Regions from separate parts of the Nitratireductor sp. ATLC21 genome, predicted to be linked through region 3. Evidence: riboswitches for the same ligand, from Rfam matches in the RefSeq annotation. Region 3 holds a riboswitch; each other region holds the start of a gene.
What was found. A riboswitch is a leader RNA that binds a small molecule or an ion and turns the genes downstream of it on or off. The one in region 3 is predicted to bind cobalamin.
Positions count from the first base shown of each region.

Region 1: another riboswitch for cobalamin. It lies ahead of AC2CHD_RS04910 (TonB-dependent receptor plug domain-containing protein); the one in region 3 lies ahead of AC2CHD_RS08035 (LLM class flavin-dependent oxidoreductase).
Region 2: another riboswitch for cobalamin. It lies ahead of cobW (cobalamin biosynthesis protein CobW); the one in region 3 lies ahead of AC2CHD_RS08035 (LLM class flavin-dependent oxidoreductase).

Region 1 covers NZ_JBXUOU010000001.1:1,006,648-1,009,914, forward strand. The annotation lists gene AC2CHD_RS04905 (ABC transporter substrate-binding protein) at 1-690, opposite strand, end outside; cobalamin riboswitch at 967-1,173, shown strand; gene AC2CHD_RS04910 (TonB-dependent receptor plug domain-containing protein) at 1,300-3,153, shown strand; gene AC2CHD_RS04915 (ABC transporter substrate-binding protein) at 3,153-3,267, shown strand, end outside.
Region 2 covers NZ_JBXUOU010000004.1:195,152-198,418, reverse strand. The annotation lists gene cobO (cob(I)yrinic acid a,c-diamide adenosyltransferase) at 1-150, opposite strand, end outside; gene cobU (bifunctional adenosylcobinamide kinase/adenosylcobinamide-phosphate guanylyltransferase) at 152-658, opposite strand; gene AC2CHD_RS18890 (HupE/UreJ family protein) at 674-1,294, opposite strand; cobalamin riboswitch at 1,330-1,528, opposite strand; cobalamin riboswitch at 1,589-1,790, shown strand; gene cobW (cobalamin biosynthesis protein CobW) at 1,964-3,001, shown strand; gene cobN (cobaltochelatase subunit CobN) at 3,006-3,267, shown strand, end outside.
Region 3 covers NZ_JBXUOU010000002.1:66,719-69,985, reverse strand. The annotation lists gene AC2CHD_RS08040 (ABC transporter substrate-binding protein) at 1-399, opposite strand, end outside; gene AC2CHD_RS08035 (LLM class flavin-dependent oxidoreductase) at 396-1,454, opposite strand; cobalamin riboswitch at 1,613-1,809, opposite strand; gene AC2CHD_RS08030 (ornithine cyclodeaminase family protein) at 1,920-2,855, opposite strand; gene AC2CHD_RS08025 (TRAP transporter large permease) at 2,864-3,267, opposite strand, start outside.

The DNA of each region.
Region 1 (3,267 bases), on a different contig from region 3:
GGGATTTGCAACGAAATCGCGACCCGTTTCATCAAAACTTGGGTGAACAATAAGGGCCGGATAGTCCGACATGCCCGGAATGATCGAAATATCCGGTGCCGACAGGTTGAGCTTCACCGTCATGTCGTCGACCTTTTCGATCGCGCCCTCGCGCGCCTTCTTGGTCTCCGGATCGACGAGCGAAGCCATGCGGGCCGGCATGGAATTGCCTTCCACGGTCTGATCGCACCAGCGGTTGAAGTTGTAGATCACGTCATCCGCGGTGAAGGCGTCGCCATTGTTCCAGGTCACGCCCGGCCGCACGTGAAGAATGTACTCAGTCGCGTCCTCGTTGACTTCCCAGCTTTCGAGGAGCTTGCCCTCAAAGGTGAAATCGCGCGTGTACTTTACCAGCGGCTCAAGCGTCTGGCGCATGGCGTTGGCGATCTCCGACCAGTCGGCCGTGCGTGGATCTTTCGGATCCTTGATGAACATCGCCACACGCAGCGTACCGCCTTTTTTCGGCTCCTGCGCCATTGCGTGTGTGGGGGCTGCGAGCCCCAGCATGCCGTAGGCGGTTGCTGTCGATGCGCCGAGCGCACTTGCGAGCGCAAGAAACTCTCGCCGGTCCATTCTGCCGGCACGTGCCTCATTCGCCATGTCGGCGACGTGTGCCGGCACATTCTCGCCATTGCTCTTGAAAAACGTCATCGACGCACTCCCATTATTTACCGTTTTCGGTTCGCCGTTAGCATTTCCCATCCCGACCCCGATGTCAAAATTGCCTCGAGGTTGGAGGAGGGAATTCTGCAACTTTTTCGACAAACCCAATGACGGATTTGCGACAGCATTGCCGCAAAAATTACATGAAGAGCCGATTTCGCAACAAGAGATGCGTTTCGTTGCTGCCAAACCCTGACGTCAGGAGTCACGTTCCAGGGATCTGCGCCAACCTTGCGATTGACGCTGTCACGGCCAGTTGCTAAGCGATTTCGGTTCGCTTGAGGTGCTCTGGCAGGGTGTTCATCCGCCAGAGAAAAGGGAACACGGAACGGTCGTTTCGAACCGAAGCCGTGGCTGCTCCCGCAACTGTGAGCGCAGAGGCTCCTCGAATGCCACTGGGTGCAAGGCCCGGGAAGGCGAGGAAGCCAGTGAAGCGCGAGCCAGGAAACCTGCCTCAGGCCGTCACCGACCGGATGCGGGACGCTTCCGGGGCTGTGTTTCTCGCAGTGGTGGCGATTGTCATCGCTGGCGGGGAGACCGAACTCAGGCGTCTGTCGCTCTCCAGCACACCTAAGAACCTGGTCCTGGAGCACACGCATGCATTCACGCCGACACCGAAATTCTATCCTGTCCAGCACGACCGCACTGATACTTGGCTTCTCCGCGCTCACCACGCAGGCCGAGGACTTTGAGCTCGACACCCTGGTCATCACCCCCAGCCGCACGCCCACAGAGGCGTCCAAAGTGGGCTCGACCGTGGAAATCATCGAGCGCGATGAGATCGAGGAACAGTCTTTGCCACTGGTACAGGATTATCTCAATCAACTGCCTGGTCTCAATCTCTCCCCGAATGGCGGTCCGGGCAACACCACCACGCTGATCATGCGCGGCCTTCGCGGGCAGTATGTAAAGACGCTCTTCGAGGGCATCGATATTTCGGAGGTTTCGGGCCCCACCGTGCAGTCCGCCTATGGTCATCTTCTCTCCGGCGGCATTGGGCGGATCGAAGTTCTGAAAGGCTCGCAGAGCACGCTCTATGGCTCCGATGCAATTGCCGGCGTGGTCAATCTCTCGACGCTTGGCGGCATTCCGCAGGGCATCGAACACGGCATTCATGTCGAAGGCGGGTCGCGCAAAACCGGCTTTGGCAATTACACGCTGACGGGCGGTTTCGACCGCGGCGAGTTTGGCCTTTCTCTATCTGGCTTCACCACCGATGGCTTTTCAATGGCGTCATCCGGTGTTGAAGATGATGGGTACACCAATCTGACCGGGACATTCAGCGGCCGATACGAGATCAGCGACGATCTGGCCGTCTTCGCCAGCGGGCTTTTGTTGAATGGTTCAACGGAGACGGATGATGGGTATCCCATCGCTGACAGCCCGGCGAATGGCACGTTTCGACAGGCAGCCGGGCGGGTTGGTGCCGAATTCTCTCTGTTTGACGGGCAATTGAACAACACGGTGTCCGCGCAGATATCCGATACTGCCCGCGAAAGCACCAGCGGCTTCGGTTCCACCTCAACCTTTGACGGATTGCGCTACAAGCTGGATTATCTCGGTTCTCTGGAAATCTCTCCCCAATTGACGCTCAATTTCGGCGCGGATTGGGAGCGTCAGACCGCCCTTACCGCAAGTGTCGATAAAAACGTTTCGATGGGCGGCGGCTGGATCGACGCGATCTACAGCCCGTTTGACGCGCTGACTTTGACAGCGGGCCTCCGCCACGACGAACACAGCACCTTCGGCGGTCACACATCCTGGCGTGCCACCGGCTCCTACGAATTTGCCAGCACCGGAACCCGTTTCCACTCCTCGGTCGGAACGGGTTATCGCGCGCCGAGCCTCTATGAGCTCTACGCACCATTCTATGGCAATATCAACCTGAAGCCAGAAACCAGCATCGGCTTTGATATTGGTGTCGAACAGCGTTTTCTGGATGACAGGCTCGTCACCGACCTCACCTTCTTCATGATCGATGTCGAGGACTATATCGGCTACCACCCGGTCACCTATCAGAACATCCAGACCGATGGCGTGGTGAAAACGCGCGGCGTGGAGGCGTCCTTTGCCTACGCGGCAACCGACTGGCTCGACCTGCGTGGCGCTTACACCTACACGAAAGCAACACAGACCGACGGACTGCGGGAAGTGCGCATCCCGAAGCACGACATCGCCCTCGGCGCCACCATCCGTCCAGCCGAACGCTGGGAGATCGGAGCAACGGCGAAAATCGCTCTCGATACGGTGGACGGTTATGTCGACGGCCCGCGCTCGGCGCTGGATGACTACGTTCTTCTCAACGCGAAAATCGCCTACAAGCCGAACGAAAACACGGAACTCTATCTGAGAGGCGAAAACCTGCTCGATCAGAAATATGAAGTCGTTCAGGGCTATGGCACACCCGGCTTCGGCGTGTTTGCCGGCTTCCGGGCAAAGTTCGCTCCCTGATGTTGAAGCGCCGGAAACGCCTCCCCTGCCTTTCCGGCCTTGTTCTTCTGGCCGGCGCGCTGCTTGTCGCGCCGGTCGAAGCCATGCCGAAACGGGTCATGTCGCTCAATCTGT
Region 2 (3,267 bases), on a different contig from region 3:
CGCGGTGGATTTGCCCTTGCCCGGCCCCGTATTGACGATCAGAAGCCCCTTCTCGACCGTCTTGTCGCGCACCTCGGCATCCTGAACCGCCTTGCGTTTGGCCATTTTTGCCTTGTGGCGCTCGGCTTCGTTTGCGTCGATCTCTCGCATGTTACTTCACTTTCATGGGCAGGCCGGCAACCACCAGCGTGACGCTGTCGGCAACGGCGGCGATCCTCTGGTTCAGGAACCCCGCCTCGTCGCGGAAGCGGCGTGCCAGCGCGTTCTCGGGCACGATGCCGTAACCGACCTCATTGGAAACGAGAACCGTGGTTCCTTCTCTCGCGGCAAGGGCTGCAACCAGTCTCTCGGTGGCAGGCTTTGGATCATGGTCGTTCAGCATGAGATTGCTCAGCCACAGGGTCAGGCAATCGACCAGAACCGTTTCGCGGGCCGGCAATTTTTCAAGCACGCCCGGCAGGACGAGCGGGGCGTCGTGTGTCTGCCACGCCCCCTCGCGCCGGGCGCGGTGCATGGCGATGCGCTCGCGCATCTCGTCATCGAAGGCCTGCGCCGTGGCGATGTAGTGCCAGGGCGCGGGTGCGGCCTCGATCAGCCTCTCGGCATGGCGGCTCTTGCCGGAGCGCGCGCCGCCGAGAACGAAATGAAGCGATCGCATCGCTATTTTGCCGGCTCAGCCGACGAGATGCCCGGCAAGGAAGGTCACGCCAACGCCAAGGATGGCGGCACCGGCAAGCCGGGGCTGCATGGCCTCGATGGCCCAGCCGCGCGACTGGACCAGAAAATATGCGCCGAGCGCGATGGCGCTCTGGATTGCGGCGAGGCCGGCGAGATAGGCGATGAGCGGCGTCTCTTCGCTACCGACAATGGCCTCGCCGAAGGCATAGCCATGGAACACGCCGACCACCAGAAACAGCGCGAAGACGAGGATGTGATTCTCCACCGCCCGGCCGCGCGCCAGAAGCCAGCCGCCGGCAAGAACGCTTGCCGCAATGATGATTTCAGCCGCCGGCAGATCGAGCAGCATCAGGTGAAGACCGACGCCGATCAGCGAGCCGGCGACGAACAGAAGCGGCGCGAAAAGGCTCATGCCGGCGACAGCGGCAATGAGGCCGGCAGCGACGATGAAGGCCAGATGGTCAAGCCCGATCACGGGATGGGCGAGCCCTGATACCAGCCCTTCGTAAAGGGTGGTGGGCGTCTGCCCGTCCATGGCGTGATGGGCCCTGGCGCTGGTTGCGAAGAGCGATGAAAAAACGAATGCGGAAAAAATGCGTGCGATACGCGCGGTCATGTCCGGTCCTTTCCCCTCCACCCGAGGGATACGGTGTTTCTTTCATGCTGTCGGCAGGTTTCCTGGCTCACGGGTCGCAGCGTTTTCCAGCCTTCCCAAGGCAAAAAGCCTCAGTGGCGATCAGGAAAATGCTCACCGCTTACAGTTGCGGGGGCAGCCATGGCCTTGGCGCTTGAGCGCCGCACCATGTTCCCTCTGGTCCGCTTGCGCGGAACCGACAGCGGCCCGACCATACAGGAGTCGTCTCTCCCGGCAAACGCTTTCTTCACGCATTGACAGACATGCCAGGCGAGCCATAAATGCGAGGCAGACGGTCCTCTTCCCTCAAGGGAGGAGGCTAAGAGGGAATGCGGTGCGGGCCTTGCCCAATGCCGCAGCTGTCCCCGCAACTGTAAGCGGAGAGCGCACCTGACACGCCACTGGGGCAACGCCCTGGGAAGGCTGGAGAGCGCAGCGACCCGTGAGCCAGGAAACCTGCCGTCTGAAAATGAAATCCTGACCGCCTGGCGGGTGTCCCGGGCAAGGAGTGTGCATTGTGACTGCAGACAGCGCCACCGCGCGCGATCTCCCGACCATTCATGGTGTCTCCGCCAGTACGCGGCCGCGAAAGGCCCGTGCGCCCCTCGCCCGCATCCCCGCATTCACCACACTCCGTCTGAAGGATATCCCATGACCACGAGCTTCAATCGTGTGCCCTGCACCGTCGTGACCGGCTTTCTCGGTGCCGGCAAGACAACGCTCATCCGCAATGTGCTGGAAAACACCAAGGGCAAGCGGCTTGCCATCATCGTCAACGAATTCGGCGATGCGGGCGTCGATGGCGAGGTGCTGAAAAACTGCGGGCTCGACAATTGCCCGGAGGAAAACGTGCTGGAACTGGCCAATGGCTGCATCTGCTGCACCGTGGCCGACGATTTCGTGCCGGCACTTGACCAGATCCTCGCCCGCGAGCCGAAGGTGGATCACATCCTGATCGAGACCTCGGGCCTGGCATTGCCCAAGCCACTTGTGCAGGCCTTCCAGTGGCCGGCGATCAAGAATCGCGTCACCGTCGATGGCGTTATTGCCGTGGTGGACGGGCCGGCGCTGGCGGACGGCCAGGTCGCCTCCGACATGGATGCGCTCGCCGCGCAGCGCGCCGCCGATGATTCGCTCGACCATGACGATCCGGTGGAAGAAGTGTTCGACGATCAGGTGGCCTGCGCCGATCTCATCGTCTTGTCCAAGAGCGACCTTCTGGACGCGGAAGGCAATGAGCGCGCCCGCGCCCGCATCGAAGATCATCTGTCGCGCAATGTGCAGATCGTGCCGAGCGCCCATGGCAAGGTGGACCCGGCGCTGCTGCTCGGTCTCGGTCTCGCGGTGGAAGACGATATCGAGAACCGCAAAACGCATCACGACGACCCACATGACCATGAGCATGACGATTTCGACACATTCATTGTCGATCTGCCGCCGGTGCTGCGCCCCGAAGATCTGGAAGCGCGCGTCAATGCGGCGGTAGGCACCGGCGAGGTGCTGCGCCTCAAGGGTTTTGCGCATGTGAAGGGCAAGCCCATGCGTCTTCAGGTGCAGGCCGTGGGCCCGCGCGTTTCGCATCATTACGACCGCCCGTGGAAGGCCGGTGAAGCTCCCGAAACGCGGCTCGTCGTGATCGGCCTCAAGGGCATCGACCGCGCGCGCATCGAAAGCCTGCTCTCGGCCTGATCCGATGCACATCCTTGCCACCACCACCGCCTCTCTGGACGACCTGATCGAGCCTGTCGATCTGCAACAGTCGCCGGCGGATATGGTGGCGTTGTCGTTTACCGACAGCGATCTGGCGGGGATCGCCTCTGCGTGGCAGGCGAACCGCGAGGCCCTGCCCTCGCTGCGCCTTGCCGCCTTGCGTGACCTCAGACACCCCATGTCGGTCGATCTGTGGATCGACAACACGGCAGCGCACGCCCGCACCATTCTGGTGCGGGTGCTTG
Region 3 (3,267 bases):
CAGATCGTGCAACTGGTCGCGCGTATGACGGCTCTCGCTGAACCCGTCAGGATAGCCGGCATAAACAAAGTCGGCCTCCACCTCGATGAGTTGCTCCGTGGTGGCGACGAGCGGCGACAGCACCGGAACCTGGTTATAGGCTTCCTCATATTGCGGGCTGATCTTCAGGTTTGCCATGTAGGAGGTGCCCGCCATGCGCTCCTCAAGACCAAGGGCAAGCATCAACTCCGTGGCATTGTTGCTGAGCGTCACGGCCCGCGTCGGGGGTGCTTCATAGACTGTGGTGACCCCGCAATTCTCGTCCGTATAAGGAAAACCGGGTTCGCCTGCGAGTGCAGGGGCCGAAATGATGAAGAGGCCTGCGGCAGCAAGCGCGCGGAAACCCGCAATACGGTTCATGAAAAATCTCCTTGGAAAGCCGGCTCATAGGCGGCGTTGTCTGATGTAGATGAAGAGGGCAACTGCCCTTCCAGATGCGGGAGAACCTCTCTGGCGAAGAGCTCCATCCCCTGGAGCGCCACATCGTTGGCGATCAGGCCGTTGGCGCTAAAAAGGCAGCGTATGCTTTGCGATCCCGTGCGTGCGGAAAGCGCCTGCAGTTGTGAATGGCAGTCTTCAGGTGTTCCCGCGATGGTGAAATCGGCCAGCATTTCAGTGCGGCTGCGTGGCTTTGGCGGCTTGAGCCCGCGCGACAGTGCCCGTTCGGCGCGGCGCCTGTTCAGCACCTCCAGGAGTGTGTCGACCCGGTCGTTGGCCTCAGCACGCGTCGGTGCGATCACCAGGTATCGCGAAAGCGAGGAGGCTTTGAGGGCCGCGCGGGACCCGCCATGCCGGTCAAGCGCAGCATGAAGCACGGGCAATTGCCGCGCCTCATTGGGCTCCAGGCTGAGAAGCAGCGGAAAGCCGTGCCGCGCGGCGATGTCGACGGTTTCTTCCGAGACGCCAGCAACATAGATGGGTGGATGCGGCTTCTGAACCGGAGGCGGCCCCACTGCGACATTGGAGAATGTCCATGGACCGCTATCGGCGGAGCAATGTGGCTTTGTCCATGCCTCAATCATGATTCTCAGTGCTTCGCAAAAGCGCGGATGCGCTTCGTCCCGCTCAATCTCCAGCGCGCTGAATGTTGAAGGTTCCGTGCCTCGTCCAATGCCCACATCGATCCGACCGCCGCTCTGAAAGTCGAGCTGCGCGATCTGTTCTGCCAGAAGAAGCGGGTGATAGAGCGGCAGGACGAGGATCGACGTGCCGAACCGCAGGCGCTCGGTCCGCGCCAGAATGTCTGCCCCCAGCAGCAGCGTGGAGGGATAGGGCAGCGTGTCGCGGGAGAAATGGAATTCATTAAACCAGATACCGCCAAAGCCCAGCGCGTCGGCGCGCTCTACGAGGCGCATCAGGGCGGCATGATCGCCCAGCGTCCCTTCGCGGGCGAACCCAGCCAGATCAACGCGCATTCAAGGCACCCCCAGAGAGAAAATCACAAGATCGGGGATCATTTATCCGAAATGGTATAACATATCGAGTCAAATCGAACGTGAAACACCATTTCGTCGCCGGCAAGGCCGTGCCTGCATGCATGCTGGTCCTCCTGCCGGCGCACCTCGTCCGGCGTTCATGGTCAATGCATGAGGCAGGTCTCCTGGCTTGCGGCTCGGACGTTCCCTCCGCCTTCCCGGCTTGCGCCAGTGGCATTGGAAAGAACTTGCCGCTTACAGTTGCGAGGGCAGCCCCGGATTTGATCCCCAAGGGAGATCGCACCGGGTTCCCTTTTCATCCGCAGAATGCGGAACCGCATGCACCAGTGACCCTACCGGCGAAGCGTGCGCAGCGCAACACGCTCAACCATCGGGAAGCGGTTATCCCGCCATGGATTGTCAGCAGGGACAAGCAGGTTCTGCGAAAGAGAAACGATGCGTCAATCAGCCGGCGCGGTCTGCAAGAAGCCGGGCGGTAAACAGATCCAGATGAGCCCCGCCGACATTCTTGCACACGGTAATTTCTTCTTGTGATTGTCGTCCGGTTTTCCGGCCGGCGCAGAGATCAAAGAAATCGGCCTGCACGTCATCCCAGCCAATCACGCCGGCGCGGACCGGACGCGCCAGATCGCCCGCCCCCTCCATGCCCTGCCTCGTGTCGACAAAGATCGTGCCGCGTTTCATGGCATCATCATCCGTTTCGCGCATGTGCGGAAGGTAAGCGCCCACGAGGTCAAGATGGGCACCCGGTTTCAGCAAGCGCCCCTTCACCAGCGGTTCCTCCGCCATGGTGACGCAGGAGATGACGTCGGCCAGGCGGACGGCTTCGTCGAGGTCGTCGACAGCCTCGGCGCTTGTCGGGCCCTCAATCGACAAGGCAAGCGCTTTCGCCCGCTCATGCGTGCGATTCCAAATCAGGACACGCTTTATGCCGGGCCGGGCAGTGCAGTGGGCCTCGATCATATGTGGCGCAAGCCCGCCCGCCCCGACGACCAGCAACGTTTCTACATCCTGCCTTGCCAAAAGCCGAGCGCCCAGGGCGGAATCGGCGGCTGTCTTGCGAAAGGTCATGGCCTCGCCATCGGCGGCCAGAAGGGGGGTACCGGTGCGGGCATCAAACACGCATACGAGGCCCTGCACCGAGGCTTGTGGCGGCGTGAGGGACAGATTCTGAGGGAATACCCCGACCATCTTGACTGCGATGACATCCTTCTGCTGCCAGCCGACAAGGGTCACGAATTTGTTCGCACCGCCGTTCGGCTCGTCCGCAATCAGGTTTGCCGTCTCCGGCATGACGCCGCGGTGCGCCTGTTCGAGCGCATCGATCAAGGAGGCGTAGTCGAGGGTTTCGTGCACGGATTGAGCATCGATGTATCGCATGAGACGTCTCAGAACAGGAGGTTGGGCAGGGCTGTGACCAGCGGCGGAAAGAAGGCCAGAAGAAGCAGAACCGCGATAAGCGCCGCCAGGAACGGTAAGGCCTCGCGGGTGTATTCCTCCACCGAACAACGGGTGATGGCGCAAACCGTATAGAGAACCGTTCCAACCGGCGGCGTCAGCGACCCGATGGTTGTGTTCAAAACGAGGAGCACGCCGAAATGGACGGGATCGATCCCGAGCAGGCGCGTGACCTCGAGAAGCAATGGCGCAAGAATGACGAGCAGCGCCAACCCTTCCAGAACCGTTCCAAGAGCAAGCAACCCCAGCATGATGATCAGAAGGACCACATGCGGATTGTCGGAGACAAGCAATAGCGCACCGACGATCTGCTGGGGAATTTGCTCCAGGGCAA